DNA from 2 places in the Clostridium fungisolvens genome. Region 1 is predicted to be linked to the other one. Evidence: riboswitches for the same ligand, from Rfam matches in the RefSeq annotation. Region 1 holds a riboswitch; the other holds the start of a gene.
What was found. Region 1 has a riboswitch for S-adenosylmethionine ahead of bsdtw1_RS04120 (homoserine O-acetyltransferase/O-succinyltransferase family protein). Riboswitches for the same ligand answer to the same signal wherever they lie in the genome.
Positions count from the first base shown of each region.

Region 1 (8,233 bases):
TGAAAAAATAGTATTTCCTTCTATTTTAATCCTATCACATCTACGCCTCGCTCTATAATAATTATCTCTTTCGCTTAAAGCTAATGTAGAATCAAATGCAAACTTTTCAATGCTATAATTATCTTTAGAAATATTAAACCCAAAATGGTTGGAATATGCAAACTTTGTATACTTTTCTTGAGTATGGTTAGGCTCAAAATTTGCATATTGTCCTGAAGTCAAGCAGAATACGTGTTTTGAGCCTTCGTCATGGTTTAATATCATATACGCTGGTTTAATAGTGTGTATTTCATCAAGTCTCGGCAAAGGCTCTTCTTTCACTGTCCAAAATTCATCATCTTCTTTTAACGCTAATATTAAAAAGCTCTTAAATGCCCAATAAGGAGATCCTGGTGCATTATACTCCTCAGCCATAGATATATTTCCATACCCATATCCAATTGTTAATAACCCTTCATCGGAAAGTATAGGCTGCTTTATCCACCATCTTAAATGTCTTAATATAATTCCCTTCATTACACCTAACGAATAAGGCTTCAAGTCTGCATATACTACAGCACTCCAAAAAGCACATTGTGCAAATCTATAAGTTAGGCTTCTTCCAAAAGGAAGTGCTTTTCCTTCTTTATCGAACCAGTAAATAAAATCTTTGGCAAAAATATATGCTCTTCGCTTAAATATTTTAGTTCTCTCTGGATCTTCTTTCTTCATAGCCTTAGCATATATAAGTCCATAAAAATGCATTGCAAAAGATATATAATAATCTCTCTGGTTTGTTAGACCATCTGAATACCACCCATCACCTATATAAAACTCTTCGATGCGTTCCAAGCTTTCTTCTAAAATTTTTTTATCAAATTTCCATCCTACTTTCTTTAGTCCTATAGAAACAAGTACTCTAAAGAAATGCCAGTTGTTATCAGGCACTTCTCTTTGTATCTCTACACTGAGCCAATTTAAAAAATTCGCTTTCTCTTCTTCATTAAAGCGAGATAACAGTTTATCACCAGCCATTATTAACCCTACTCCATATACAGTCATCTCAACCAGTTTCTGCGAGTAGTCTTTCACCTCGCCCCAATACTCATTATGTTTAGGATTAGTACCGTTTTTAATTCCTTCAATAAAGCAATCTAGCTCTTTTAATTCTTCTCCGCTTACCAGACTAAAAAACACTGCCCATAAAGGTCTCGAAAAAGCTTCAAAGCCAGCTACTTTTTTACCATAATGAGCTTCTGTAACCCCAAAATTTAAATATGCTTTGCCTTCTGAAAACTTACTCATCATTGGCTGCAGAAACTCTTCTGTCAACCTTACTAAATCAGATTTATTTTCAATAGTGACCATATAACCCCCCCATCTCTTTTTAAACACCCTTTTTTCAATACTCTATAATCCGTAATATTAAATCCTCTGCTGTAGATAAATCACTTCATATTAAAATTTATCCAAATAAACATTCGTAGAACCATCGGAATCTTTATTTGGGGTTTAAGGATCGAAGTATTTTATCTATATAATGTATTTCACTTTTAAATTATAGGATTATCTCAGGTATTTACAATGCTACTTTTTTTAGATTTGCAGTGCTTTTTCAATGTATTAACAATGAAAAAAGTCAACTATATTCAGTTGACTTTTCGCTAGCTTACTTTTAGTATTCTTTTTACATTGTTGACGTAGGATAGCTCCTTTAATAAGATTAAACCTTCTTCTATCTCACCTTCTGTATATCCATCAACCAACAAGCCTATCTCATTATCAAATATATCAATAAACTCAGCGGTCAAAAATCTTCCATTCAATTCTTTAATAAGATTCTCCTTATTATCTGTATGAATTCTTATAAGACTTTGTACTTTTTCTTTTAAATTTGACTCTATATTAAACTTATCTTCTGAGAAGCTATTTATTACAATACTATTTTTATTTAGAGCTAGATCAATAATATCTCCATATACAGCTGAAGCTGTAGGAAGCATACCTGCTCCACTTCCTTTAAACACTAATTCGCCAACGGCATCTCCGCTAACAATAACTGAATTAACTTCATTGTTTACTCTGTAAAAGTCAGATTCACTATCTATCAGCACAGGTTTCACAGAAGCAAAAACCTTATTTTCTTCCTTCTTGCTATAAGATAATAGCTTTATTTTACAGTTCGCTCTCTTGGCATATGCGAAATCCTTACTATCTATAGATGTTATACCTTCTACATCTATATCCTTCCAAAAAACTCTCTTTTTAAATGCTAAAGTTGATAAGATAGCAAGCTTTCTAGCTGCATCGTACCCCAATACATCTGAATCTGGATTTGCTTCAGCAAAACCTAGCACCTGTGCTTCTCTCAGAGCCTCTTCATACTCCACCCCTTCTTCATACATCTTCGAAAGTATGAAATTAGTAGTCCCATTTATTATGCCTTTTACGCTTCTTATTTCATTACCGCTTAAGGATTCAGTAAGAGGTTTTATAATTGGTATTCCACCTGCAACTGAAGCTTCAAACTTTAATGAAACTCTATTATCCTTAGCTAATTGAAAAAGCTCATCACCATATTCTGCAATCAAATCCTTATTAGCAGTAACCACATGCTTTCCAAGGCTTAAAGCTTTCTTTACGTATTGGTACGCAGGGTTAATTCCACCGATCACCTCTACAAGTATATCCCAATCCTTAGAAAAAACTTCCTCAAAACTATCTGTTATTTTATCACTTAGTTTTTTCTTAAGATGCTTTTCTTTATGTTTTACTAGTATTGTTTCAACATGAATTTCAGCTTCTTCATCTTTACTTTTGTTCTTTTCTATTAATTCTATAAGTCCTGTTCCAACCACACCGTAACCTAATACTGCTATCTTTTTCATATAAGCCTCCCTTTTCATTAAAGTCCTACTATAAAATTTTTAAGCCAGTTATCATATAACCTTATTCCATCTTCTTTCCAGCTTTCAATTATGTCATTACAAGGATCATTCTCTACAAAATAATTTTTTGGTATATTTATCGGTAATCCCTTGTTCAAATCTCTAAAATACTCATTTTTTAAAGTTTCCTTATGATATTCACAATGACCTAGTATATACAAAGAATTGTCATCAACTATTACATATTCTCCTGCTTCATCTGATTTTGCTATAACCTTTAAAGCCTTACAAGCTTCTACATCTTCACTTACTAGTTTTGTATGTCTAGAATGAGGAGCAAAAAGATTATTACTTACACCTTCTAGAACCCAGTGACTTTCCAACTTATTATGGTCAAATATTCCAAAAATTTTCTCATCACAAAGTTCTTTACGAATTCCATGATAATGATTTAATGCCGCTTGAGCCCCCCAACATATAAATATGGATTTTTTATTACTCTCCTTAGCAAAATTAAGTATTTCATTTAATTCATCTATATAAGATACTTCTTCAAAATCTAATTTTTCTACTGGTGCTCCTGTTATAATTAAACAATCCAATTCATTTTTAATATCATTAAAAGCTTCATAATTTTCAATTAAGTATTCTTTTGGTACAGACTTGCATTCATGCGTTACAAGCCTTATAAACTTAACTTCCATACTTAAAGAAGTTCTAGATAGCAATTCTAAAAGCTGCCTTTCTGTCTCGTACTTATTTGGCATTAAATTTAGAATCCCTATTTTAGGTAAGTTCTTTTCAACTCTGTCTATTACAATATTTTTATTATATTTTATTAAATCTGCTCCCACTAATTTTGCTTTACAGTATATAGTCATACCTGACTTACCTCCCCAAATTAAAATCTATATATCGATAAACTAGTTCCAAATGAAATCTAAATTTGATAATCCCATTACCATTAATAGTTAACACAAATGTTACTTAGGTTTATTGGATAGAACTAGATTATCTATTCCGCTGAACTGATAAACTACTTCAGTCCTCAAACTCCAAATAAAGATTTCGATGGTTCTACGAATCTTTATTTGGATAAATTCTAATATGAAGTAGTTTATATATAGAAAAAAAGACCACCTAATATGACTTTAAAAAAATCATAGGCAGTCTTTTATCAGAAAATAATCCGTTATAGATGTACCACTTCGTATTAAAACTTCGCAGTTTCCAAACGAACTAGTACATCTTTAAAACTATCTCTATAGAAAAATACTTAATAAAAAATAAAAGCTATTTTTCTATAGAGATAGAGAAATAGCTTAAAAAACATTGCAAATATACAATTTCAATGTGTTTAGCATATATCTATTATCTCTCAGGAATATAATCCTGCAGGATTTAGCACAATTCTAGCTAATGACTGCTAGCTGTTGCTAGGCTTCAAAGGGCCAGTCCCTCCACCGTTCTTGATAAAAGACCTAAATATTCAATTATGTTTGCTATAATTATACAAGAAAAGTCTATAGGTTCAAATATCCAATTAGGATAATAGGAGAAAACCGATAGGCTATAACTCTAATTTTCTCCTATTATCTCTATTTTTTATCACTTTTCTCTTTTTTTCTATTAATTGCTTTCTTTACTATTCTTATCAATTTGCTCAGTCTTTTCGATTTTGCACTCTTTTTCATGAGTTTCTTTTGTTTCTTTACACTTAAAACACTCTTTATCAGTATACTCTTCTAATACTTTTTCCATGTTTTCAGTATCATAATCATTTTCTATAATAAATGGAACAGATATAACAGCTATGTTTCTTCTCTTAAGTAAGGTACTTCTTAAGAACATTGCAGTTTGGTTATGCAGTGCATTTCCCCACCATTTCTCTGCATTGAACTGAGGTATTACAACAGTAACCATATCCTTTTTACTTGGTCTAAAATCACTATTCTCTATAAAATCTACTAATGGATTAACAACTTCTCTATAATCAACGTCTCTTATAATAAGAGGAATTCCCATTTCATATTTATCCCATTTTTCTTTAAGCTTTGCTGTTTCCTCTTCATCCGTAGATGCATGGAAAGCAGTTATATCATCAGATAAACATTTTGCATAGTTTATTGTTTTTACAACAGCTTCATTTAAAGCTCCTACTGGAACTATAAATCTTTTAGCAGCATTACTATTAAATACTGGGAAGTAGTTATTATCTAAGCTTAATTGTCTAGCAACTTTAGCGTAATGTCTTCTTATTCTCTTCATAAGAAGCATTAATGATGGGATAAGGATTATAACTACCCATGCTCCATGCTTAAACTTAACTATAGATATTACGATTAAAGTTATAAATGTTATTGTTGCTCCTAAACCATTTATAAAAGCTTTATGCTTCCAACCTGGTGCTTTTGTTCTAACCCATCTCATTACCATACCACTTTGAGATAAAGTAAAGGATATAAATACACCAATAGCATATAGAGGTAACATTAAGTGGTTTTCACCCTTAAATACAATTACCAATATAGCTGCTGCAACTGCAAGTAATATTATACCATTTGAGAAGCTTAATCTATCTCCTCTTTTAGCAAACTGTCTTGGTGCAAATCCGTCCTTAGCTATAAAAGAAAGCAATAATGGAAAATCTGAAAAAGCTGTATTCGCAGCCATTATAAGGATCAAAGTAGTAGCAAATTGCATTACGAAAAATAATAAACTATTTTGCCCAAAAACTTGACCAGCAATTTGAGATATAACTGTTTTATCTCCACCAGCCGTTGTATGATAAATTGTTGATAGGTAAGATACTCCACCAAATATTATGACAACTATTAAAAACAACAGACTTAATACTCTTTTTGCATTCTTAGTTGCAGGTGCTTTGAAGTTAGCAACTCCATCACTAACCGCTTCTATACCTGTAAGAGCTGTACAACCTGCTGCGAAAGCTCTCAAGAATAAGAACAATGTCATGTCTCCAATTGTATTTTGCATTTGTGCTACTTGAGCTGTCTCAACTGGAACATATCCGTATATAAGATATTTAATTACACCAACTGCTATCATTAATAAACTAATGAACAGAAAGAAGTATGTAGGTACGCTGAATAACTTAGCTGATTCCCTAACGCCTCTTAAATTACCAACAGTCATTATAGTTATTATAAGTAAAGTTAATGGAACTCTAAACTCTAGCAGTGCCGGAAATGCTGAAGTAATTGCTGCAACACCAGCTGTGGAACTTACAGCTACAGTTAATATATAATCTGTAGTAAGTGATGCACCTGCTAGTAAGCTTGGTGTTACACCTAAGTTCTCTCTTGAAACTATATATGAACCTCCACCTTTAGGGTAGCTATCGATAGTTTGTCTATAAGAAAAAATCAAGATACATAATAATGCAATTATTGCAGCAGTAACATATATCAAGTACTTGTATGAAAGAATACCCATTACTGGAATGAGCACTATAAGTATTTCTTCACAAGCATATGCGACTGAAGAAATTGCATCAGATGATAGTATTGGAAGACCTCTGAATACACTAAACTTTTCATGTGTGATTTGTGATGATTTTAAGGGCTCACCAATAACCTTTCTTTTTATCTTTTCCATAAGAATCCTCTCCCGAAAATATTTCTAAATTATTAATGGAACAATTTCGTATTATATCAGTGTGTGATATAAGCTTCAAATTCTTTAAATTGATTTAAATTCATAATATATTAACATATTGTAAGATGTAATGATTCTATTCATGTTAATTACCTATTTATAGTCGAAAAACGTCTAATACAGCCAAATTTAGCATGTACTATTTTTTTGTATTTTCACAATTTTAAAGCAAATATTACTATTTTAATTGGTATATACTATATGTTAAAACCACCAATCGGAATTATGAAAACATTTAACCCGTTGGTATCAGCTACTTGTATTCTTTTATAAACTTGCTATATAATTTAATAATCAACTAATATTGTTTGTTTTTTAATAATCTTACTTTTACAATTCTTATATGATATATTCTTTAAATAAGTAGCATTATTTTATTTAAAATATTAATTATTACTCATCTTAACTATATATAATACAACTTTCTTAACTCATTGCATGAAAAAGAGGTGATAAATATATGATTATTTATTTAATAAGACACGGGCAGACAGAATGGAATCAAAACTTTAGATATCAAGGAAGTAAAGATGAAGAATTAAATTCTAAAGGACTAGAACAGGCTAATAATATTGCTGAGACCTTAAAAAATTGTGATATTAGAAAAATATATTCAAGCCCCTTAAAAAGAGCTCTAAAGACTTCAGAACCTCTTGCTAAGAAACTTAATATCAATGTGGATATTATAAATGAATTTAAAGAGATCAATCTTGGTCAATGGGAAGGTAAGACCTGGGATGAAATAAAAATTGAGTATAAAGAGTTTTTAGAAACTTGGTCAAAAGATATTGCAGCTATTGCTCCTCCTGAAGGCGAATCTTATCTGGAGCTTAAGGAAAGAGTTTTTAATGCACTCTATTCTCTTTTACCTTACAATAATAGCAATATAGCTATGGTATCTCACGGCGCTGTTATTAAAGTAATTTTATGCACTATCTTACAGATGCCACTTCAAAATAGAGCTGCACTAGATATTCCAAACGGAAGTATAAGCATCATAGAATATCTTGAAGATAAAAATTCTTTTAAAGTATTAGCTGTAAATTCAAACTATAACTTCTGAAACAAAAAACAGCCTAATGATTTAGCACAATCATTAGGCTACTTTTATAAATTCAATAGTATCTTGTTAATTTCTTCACTCACATTTTTTCTTTCTTCATATACCCATTCTTCATCAAAATCAAGCTTAAAATTTCTTGAGAATGAGTAATACAAATTGATTTTTTGATAATAGTTCTCCAATTCTTTTAAATCATAAAACTTAAGACCAGGCTTTGTCAGTGTATTACTTTTAGCAACAAAATGCTCATCTACATAATTTATAAAAGCATTCATTATATCCTCGTTTGATATATCTATCGGAATTCTCATAAGCTTCCATTGCTTTTCTTCCGGTATCTTATAGCCTTTTACGGCATCAAGGATAACTAAATATTCACTAACATCCATTTTTCTATAATAATGTAGTTTTTCTTTTTTTGTACTCCACAAAGCTAACTTTTCTCTTAAAGATAAGCTCTTTATTTTTAATATTTCTTCACTTGGTCCTAGAACTGCTTCTTCTATTACTTGATCTTCTACTAAAAGATTCTCTTCAATAAAATTCTGGTTATTGCCACTACAAGCAACGAAGCCTTCATCATAAATTCCTTTTCTTCCTGCTCTACCACCTATTTGCTTTACTT
Region 1 covers NZ_BLZR01000001.1:1,056,545-1,064,777, reverse strand. Annotated here, with positions in the region: gene bsdtw1_RS04130 (DUF2264 domain-containing protein) at 1-1,347, opposite strand, end outside; gene bsdtw1_RS04125 (homoserine dehydrogenase) at 1,644-2,867, opposite strand; gene bsdtw1_RS04120 (homoserine O-acetyltransferase/O-succinyltransferase family protein) at 2,885-3,748, opposite strand; SAM riboswitch class I at 4,236-4,346, opposite strand; gene bsdtw1_RS04115 (APC family permease) at 4,497-6,485, opposite strand; gene cobC (alpha-ribazole phosphatase) at 7,006-7,608, shown strand; gene bsdtw1_RS04105 (helicase-related protein) at 7,653-8,233, opposite strand, start outside.

Region 2 (8,233 bases), 250 kb from region 1:
ATCTGTTTGCTAATGCTATAACACCTGCTGCTATAAACACTACGCCAAGGAGTTTAACCCAGTTATCAAACCACTTTCCTGAAAAGTTTATTTCTGTTGTATCTCTTATTCCTTTTACATTCATTAAATCTAATATAGAATAGATTATTATTGCTGGCACTCCTAGCCTTAGAATATCTATATTTACTAATGAAGATACTATATATACAATCAAAAAGAGCGATAATAATTTTTGTCCTTTTTCTTTCTCGCCTAAGTAAAGCTGACCTAATCCTGGTATAACAGAAAGCATGAATGAAATTAACTTTCTTTCATCTTCAGTACTTTTATCATCCGCTAAGTTTATCATTCCTTTGTTTATTTTTTCTGCATTGATTACACAATCCAGCACATTAAATATCCATAATGCAGGTATTGCTGCTTCAAATACTCTTGAATATCCCCCTATAATATCATATGAATGATTTAAGAAACCTACTGTGAATATATAGGATAAGAAACCTCCTAAGAATATCAATCCTCTATTATTTTCTCCTAAGTATATGTGCCCAAGTCCAGGTATAAAAGAAAGAAAAAATGCTTTAATTTTACTTTTCATAATATTAATCCTCCCTGTAAATCTTATATCATAATAATAAATGCTAAAACTTAAGATTATAGTTAATAAATTCTTAACTTTTTCTTAAAGTCTTTAAAACCAAAAATTTTAATCGCATACTAAATTGATTTATCTTTACATCGTAACATAATCATACATTTTAACCAATATTTTACATAGGTTATCTTTTACTAGTTCATTTAATAATTGATTCATAAATTTAAAAGTTTTCGGACGGATAAGCACTTAATTCCAACAGGGCACTTTAACAGCTACCTAAATTAAAAAGTAGTTAAATTCAGCTTAGAGCTAAACTTAACTACTTGATAATTTAGAAATGTGGAGTTATTTCTTCCTTTTGGATCCTTTTTAAATCTTTTAATCTCAGTTTTGTTTCTTCCATTATCTTATCCCATGATTCTCCATCTATAATCATTTTTTTAGCAACTTCATATGCATGGTCTTTTTCACTTATTCCCATAGCTACCTCCTTATTATTAAGGCTTTATTTATCATCGTTTGAAATAAGGTTCTTAAAAAGGATACTTTTTAAGAACACCTTAATTTCAAGTCAGTGCTAAACACAGCCATTATTTTATATATAAATATTTTTAAGGATACAACTATAGTGTGTTGATCATTAAGTATTCATATTCATTGAAATTCTTTCTAAACATTATTTACTTTGGTTATGTTTAAAAATATTGTTTAAATTAAGTGATTATGAAGTAGATCATCAGATGGTTAATACCTTATGCAAAATTCAGTGCTTTTACAGTCCGTTTCCTTTAAATAGCTTCTTCATTTATGTGATTAATTAGTGATTCAATGCTAGTTGTTATCTTTTTTGCAACGTATGGATTATTCATCGTATAGAGGTGTATTCCACTTACTCCAGAAGATACCAAGTCAACAATCTGCTCCACTGCATAAGCTATACCTGCATCTCTAAGCGCTTCTTTATTATGTTCGTATTTATCCATTATCTTCACAAACTTTTGTGGAAGATGTGCACCTGAAAGTGATGCTATCCTCTCAATTTGTTTCTTATTTGTCACAGGCATTATACCTGCCTGAATTGGTACGTTTATATTTTGGCTAGCTACCTTATCAAGAAAGTTATAATACAAATTATTATCAAAAAACAGTTGCGATACTAAAAAATCAGCTCCTGCATCTACCTTGTTTTTCAGATACAATATATCATTATCTAAATTATCACTTTGTACATGTCCTTCAGGGTAGCAAGCTGCTCCTAGACATAAATTACCTTTTTCTCTTAAATGCTTGATAAGTTCAAAAGCATAGTTATATCTATCACTTCCATTTTCTTCTCCATTCACATCTCCTCTTAAAGCTAAGATATTCTTGATGTTATTTTTATTTAAATTGTCAACAATCCTATTTATTTTATCTTCGCTTGAGTTAATACATGTAAGATGAGCTAATGCTTCTATTCCATATTTATTTTTTACTAAAGAACTTAATTCACAAGTTCTGTTGTTATTTACACTTCCACCAGCACCATAAGTAACACTTATATAGTCTGGGTTTAAAACGGCTAATTCTTCTATTGTATTATAAACCGTCTCTATTGGTGAAGTAAGCTTTGGAGGAAATATTTCGAAAGAAAAAACCATCCTCTTCTGTTTAAATAAATCCTTAATTAGCATAGTAAGTCCTCCTTTAATTTAAAAACAAATTCTTCTTTTTTATACTTTCCTATACAATAAAAAAACCTAGAGGATATACCTCTAGGTCTAAACCACAAAGCATATCCTATCTTCCAGTAAAAACTGCAGGATTTAGCACCTTTATATGCTCGGTTAATAATAAAATTCAACTTATATCACTTATCGCACTACATAATCGCTATAAGTTAAGTTATATATAACCTGTATAAGGTTGCCGGGTTTCACAGGGCCAGTCCCTCCACCACTCTTGATAAGATGTTTTATTCAATTATTTAAATTGCAATTTATTTAGCATTATATGTATATAATATCATATTATATACTATATTATTAATAATTATCAATTAAATTTTAATTATTATTTTCAAATTATTATTTTAACTAATAATATAGTATATTATTTTAGTTAACTTTATAGCGCTCTACTCCTAAATCTATTTTAAAACTTAACTATAAACTAAGTTTTTATAATCTAAGTAATAGTATTAATATAGAAATAAGGCTTAAACAGGTACTTATTAAACATATATAGGAGACTACCTGCCTTGTATTCATTCCTTTTTGCTCAAGCCTATAATGTATTTGACTTCTATCTGCTTGATATACAGGTTTACCTTCACTAAATCTCTTAAATATCACAAATAAGTTATCAAATATAGGTACACCTAACGCTAAAAACGGGATGAATATAGACATAACTGTAGCTTGTTTAAAGGCTCCATCTAAAGCTATTATAGCTAATGTAAATCCTAAAAAATTCGCACCTGAATCTCCCATAAATATTCTCGCAGGGTGTCGATTGTACTTAAGGAATCCTAATACTGCACCTACAAGGATTATTGACATAAGTGCTGAATCAGTTTGCCCTTTTGCAAGCGCTACTACAAACAGAGTTGTAGCTGAAATGGTTGATATTCCACCTGCTAAGCCATCCATTCCATCAGACCAATTAATAACTGTAGTAACCCCAAATATCCAAGTAATAGTAAGTAAGTATTTTAATACAACAGGCAACTCTATATAACTGCCGTTGAATGGATCTGTAATTCCATTAAATACAATACCTGATTTATAGATTAAACTTGCTGCTAATATTTGTACTAATACTCTTGGAAATATCATAAACTCTTTGCCTTTTGTTTTAAAATAATCATCTAATAATCCTATTAATAAAATCATTATAGATGAAGCAAATAAATATAGACTTTGAGTTCTATCATTTCTCACTAATAAGAAATAACCTATAAAAAAACCAATAAACATAACTATCCCACCAATTATAGGTATAGGTTTATCATGTTTTTTTCTCTCCGTAGGTTTATCAGTAAACTCTATTTTTTCAGCTATTTTCATTAGTGATGGAGTTATTAGTATTGCCACTAATGATGATACTACAATACCTAAAATATAATTAAACATTAAAATCTCTCCTTTTATCCTAGGGCACAGCATATATTATATAATATTCTCAAGGACATTCAAAGAAAAATTACATATAAACATATCTTTTTCAATAATATTACAATTATGTATCAAAATAATGTTATCTTCAATCTTTTTGTTGTGAAACAAATGTAAATTTTTTAAAAATCTTAGATACCTATAAAACTCTAGAAAATAACGTCCTTTTCTTTTGTATTTAAAGTATTAATAAATGACATTTATGTTTAGAATATATCATTAATTTATCACACAAAGATAACAAAAGAATAACAGAGAATATTGTATATATGTAAAAATTAAAGGGTCTCATTAGAGCCCCCCATTTTAATTTATTCTTATCCTTGCTTTTACACCGTTTTCTGACAATCCATCTTTTAAAGCTTTAGTCAACTTATTTAATATTTCTTTTCTAATTTCATGTTCAACTTGCTCCTTAACAAAGCTGCTATTAGCTAAAAGACTTGCAAAACCACCTTTATGTTTCTCTAATATCTCTGCATGATTTACTATATCTATATCTATAACAATCCTCATTGAATCTGCCTCCAAAAATATATAGTATCCCTATATAATATGTTTGGATTAGTGTAGTGATTGTTAAGTTTATGTAAATGATTTATTTATCATCCGGATTGGTCTTACATAACACTGAAAAAGCATGACATGGTATGGCATCTTTTTTCTTCACCTCATATTTAGCAAACATTTCTCTAGTTAAACTATTTAATTCCTCAAATTCCTCTTTAGTTAAATATAAGGTTCTTGAAGTTAATGATATATTTCCTTCATTGTGATCTTCTATTCTAGAGTTTAAGGCTTCAATAACATCATTTCTAGAATTTTGATAATAGTCACTAACTAAATTTAAAACTTCTGATTTATAAATCTGTTTTGCTTGTTCGCTTATATTCTCTCCAACAATTTCAAATCTATCTGCAGTTAAATAGTAGTATTTTGCTATTATACCCTTGACTTCTTTAGTTCTTATAAGTTCAACAATTCCAGCTTTCTCAAGTTTTTTAATATGATAGTGTACCTTCGCTGGCACTTCGCCTAATTGATCAGCAATTTCTTTAACAGTAGCTGCATCTCCATTATTTCTTAGTAATGTAAGTATTCTTAATCTATATGGATCTGAGTATGCCTTTATTTGCTCCAAAGTGCTCAACTTTACTTTGTCCTTCATTAATATCACCTCTACAGTTTATTGTCCATTTTCATCCTTAATTATCATTTTATCAGTTACATCTTCATCATGTTTTCCATAAAACTTTATACTTCTTAGCTTTAACGAACTCATTTCATTGAAATCTAAAACGTCTATAAAATAGGCATCCGTAATTTCTCTCTTGAACTCCTTCTCATTTATATCTATTGTATAATATTTCGCTATATCAGAGGAATTAATGCCGAAAACTACATACTTTTGTTTATTTTTTTCATCCATAATGTTAAGAGCACCAAATAGCGATTTGCTAGATTTGTCTTGCTTTAAATCATTTGAATGAAAAATTGCGCCAGCATCAATAAATCTATTAAAATGCCATTTTTTAAAAGCAAAAATATTTGCACCGTTGGACCCTTTTTTCGTAAACATAATGTATTTATAATTATCTTGTTCCATGGTAGTCAATATATCTATATCATACCCAACTGTCTTTTCAATATATGTCTCAAAATCCTTATCGTTATTTTTCAAACTAGAAGAATAATCAGATATACTTGTCCACAAAAAAACTACAAAAGTGCTAACTATTACTGATACTATAATAAACAATAAAATTCTTCCCACAAACTTTTCTCTCATAGCACTTCTCCTAATACCTTTTTTTGTATTATATCATATTAATTATATATTATAAACAACTAAATTTCGCAATATCTATCGCTTTTATTTTAATGATAAATAAAATTTATATTAATTGAATAAATTTTCACAAAGCCCGTACTTAAAGAATTTATATACCTTTTGATGAATTTTCAATTTAAAATACTATATTTTATTATTTATTTATTAAAACTATGTCTAATGATAAAAACAAAATTATAAACCATGTATATATAGCAGAATCATCCCCTAATACACATGGTCTTTATTTAATGAACTTAACTGATATTAATTTCCTTATGAAGCCTTTCTAACTTCTTTCTTGTATAATTGACTTAACCTTCATAAGTCTAGTTAGAGCACTTCTCTCATTTTCCTCAAGCTTCATTCTTATATATTTTATAGTTTCCTGAAGCTGAGGAATAGTCATATATTCAAGTGCATTGACTCTTCTTCTAGTCTTTTCAATTTCATATGCCATAAGTTGGCAGCTCTTCTCAACTTCCGCTAGTTCAAGAAGCTTTGGAAGTATACTATATAACTTAGATATAGAATCATCTAGTTCAGAGGAAGTGCTTGAAAATCCATATGGAAATATGCTTCCTTCATCACCTTCTAGTTTTCTTTTGAAATTCATTACTGGGACATTTACACTCATTATGTTTTTAGTATCGATGTCTACAGTTATGTTCTCCTTAGGAAATGCAACTGCCTCTTCCAAAAACTCTGAACTCATAACTGCTCTAGCCATTACAAAATCTTTTAAAGATTCATGCAACTCTTCTTCTACTTCTTTCCTTAAAACATTATTATGCTTCACTAGAGTTATAAATTGTCTCATAAGTTCATCTTGCTTATCCTTTAGTAACTTATGCCCTCTAGTTGCTGTGGTAAGTCTCTTCTTAAGCTTCGTGAGCTCCATTCTGGTTGGATTAACATTAAGTTTTGACATTGACTACTCATCATCTCCTGAAGATAAATATTTTTCTAGATACTCGTCTCTTATCCTCTTAAGCTCAGATTTAGGAAGTATCTTTAATAATTTCCAACCAAGATTTAATGTTTCTTCTATTACTCTATTTGTAGTAAAACCTTGCGATACATACTCTTTCTCAAAGGCTTCTGCAAATTTAGCAAACTTCTTATCCGCTTCTGACAAAGCTGATTCTCCTAATATTGTTGCTAGTTCTTTAGCCTGTTTACCTTGTGCATAAGCAGAAAATAACTGATTTAATGTGTCAGCATGATCCTCTCTTGTTTTTCCTTTACCTATTCCCTTATCCTTGAGTCTTGAAAGCGAAGGAAGAACATCTATAGGAGGCATTACGCCTTTTTTATATAACTCTCTTGAAAGTATGATTTGTCCTTCCGTTATATACCCTGTAAGATCAGGAATTGGGTGAGTCTTATCATCCTCTGGCATTGTAAGTATAGGAATTTGAGTGATTGAGCCTTCTTTTCCTTTAAGTCTTCCTGCTCTCTCATACAAAGTTGAAAGATCTGTATAAAGATATCCTGGATACCCTCTTCTTCCCGGAACTTCTTTTCTAGCTGCTGAAACTTCTCTTAGTGCCTCACAGTAATTTGTTATATCTGTCATAATTACAAGTACATGCATTCCTTTTTCATAAGCTAGGTACTCAGCAGTTGTAAGGGCCATTCTTGGGGTAGCTATTCTTTCTATAGCTGGGTCAGATGCCAGGTTCATAAATAGTACTGATCTATCTATCGCACCAGTACTTGTAAATTCCTCCACAAAAAATTCAGCTTCTTCAAAAGTTATTCCTATGGCTGCAAAAACAACTGCAAATTTAGAGTCTGAATTTAAAACTCTTGATTGCCTTGCTATCTGCGCCGCCAATTCTGCATGTGGAAGTCCTGAACCTGAGAAAACCGGAAGTTTTTGTCCTCTTACTAAAGTATTAAGACCATCTATAGCTGAAATGCCTGTTTGAATGAATTCTGAAGGATAATTTCTAGCTACCGGGTTAATAGCTTCTCCAGCTATATCTAACCTTTTTTCTGGAATTATCTTAGGACCATTATCCTTAGGTCTTCCCATCCCATCGAAGACTCTGCCTAACATATCTTCAGATACTCCAATCTCAAGAGGTCTGCCTAAAAACTTAGCCTTTGTACCTTTCAAATTTATACCTGATGAGCCTTCAAATAGCTGTACCATAGCTTTACTTCCATTAACTTCAAGAACTTTTCCTCTTCTAATTTCACCAGTATGTAGTTCTATCTCTACAAGTTCGTCATACTTTACACCCTCAACATTATCTACAATCATCAAAGGTCCAACAACTTCAGTTACTGTCCTGTACTCCTTAAGCATCTAATACACCTCCTTCTTCTATAAGCTTATCAATATCTGCTTTAACCGCTCCAAATATCTCGTCTATTCTTGTTAAATCTTTTTCTGATATATATTTGCTTCTTGCTATTCTTTCTCTTGAAGGAATTTCTAAAATCTTCTCTAAATAGATACCATTTTCTAAAGCTCTCTCCCCTTCATGTCTAAAGCTTAACACAAGCTTCAGCATCTTATATTGCTTACTTAGTGTGGTATATGCATCTTCATCATGGAATGCATTTTGTTGAAGGTAATCTTCTCTAATGGATTTAGCAACTTCCAGTTTCAACCTATCCCCCTCTGAAAGAGCATCA
Region 2 covers NZ_BLZR01000001.1:1,311,082-1,319,314, reverse strand. Annotated here, with positions in the region: gene bsdtw1_RS05250 (hypothetical protein) at 1-598, opposite strand, end outside; gene bsdtw1_RS05245 (hypothetical protein) at 930-1,079, opposite strand; gene metF (methylenetetrahydrofolate reductase [NAD(P)H]) at 1,387-2,271, opposite strand; SAM riboswitch class I at 2,375-2,549, opposite strand; gene bsdtw1_RS05235 (MraY family glycosyltransferase) at 2,758-3,711, opposite strand; gene bsdtw1_RS05230 (hypothetical protein) at 4,060-4,269, opposite strand; gene bsdtw1_RS05225 (ArsR/SmtB family transcription factor) at 4,352-4,921, opposite strand; gene bsdtw1_RS05220 (glycoside hydrolase family protein) at 4,940-5,542, opposite strand; gene bsdtw1_RS05215 (V-type ATP synthase subunit D) at 5,874-6,515, opposite strand; gene bsdtw1_RS05210 (V-type ATP synthase subunit B) at 6,519-7,901, opposite strand; gene bsdtw1_RS05205 (V-type ATP synthase subunit A) at 7,894-8,233, opposite strand, start outside.
Region 2: it holds a riboswitch for S-adenosylmethionine, as region 1 does, so the genes downstream of both, metF (methylenetetrahydrofolate reductase [NAD(P)H]) here and bsdtw1_RS04120 (homoserine O-acetyltransferase/O-succinyltransferase family protein) in region 1, are expected to answer to the same signal.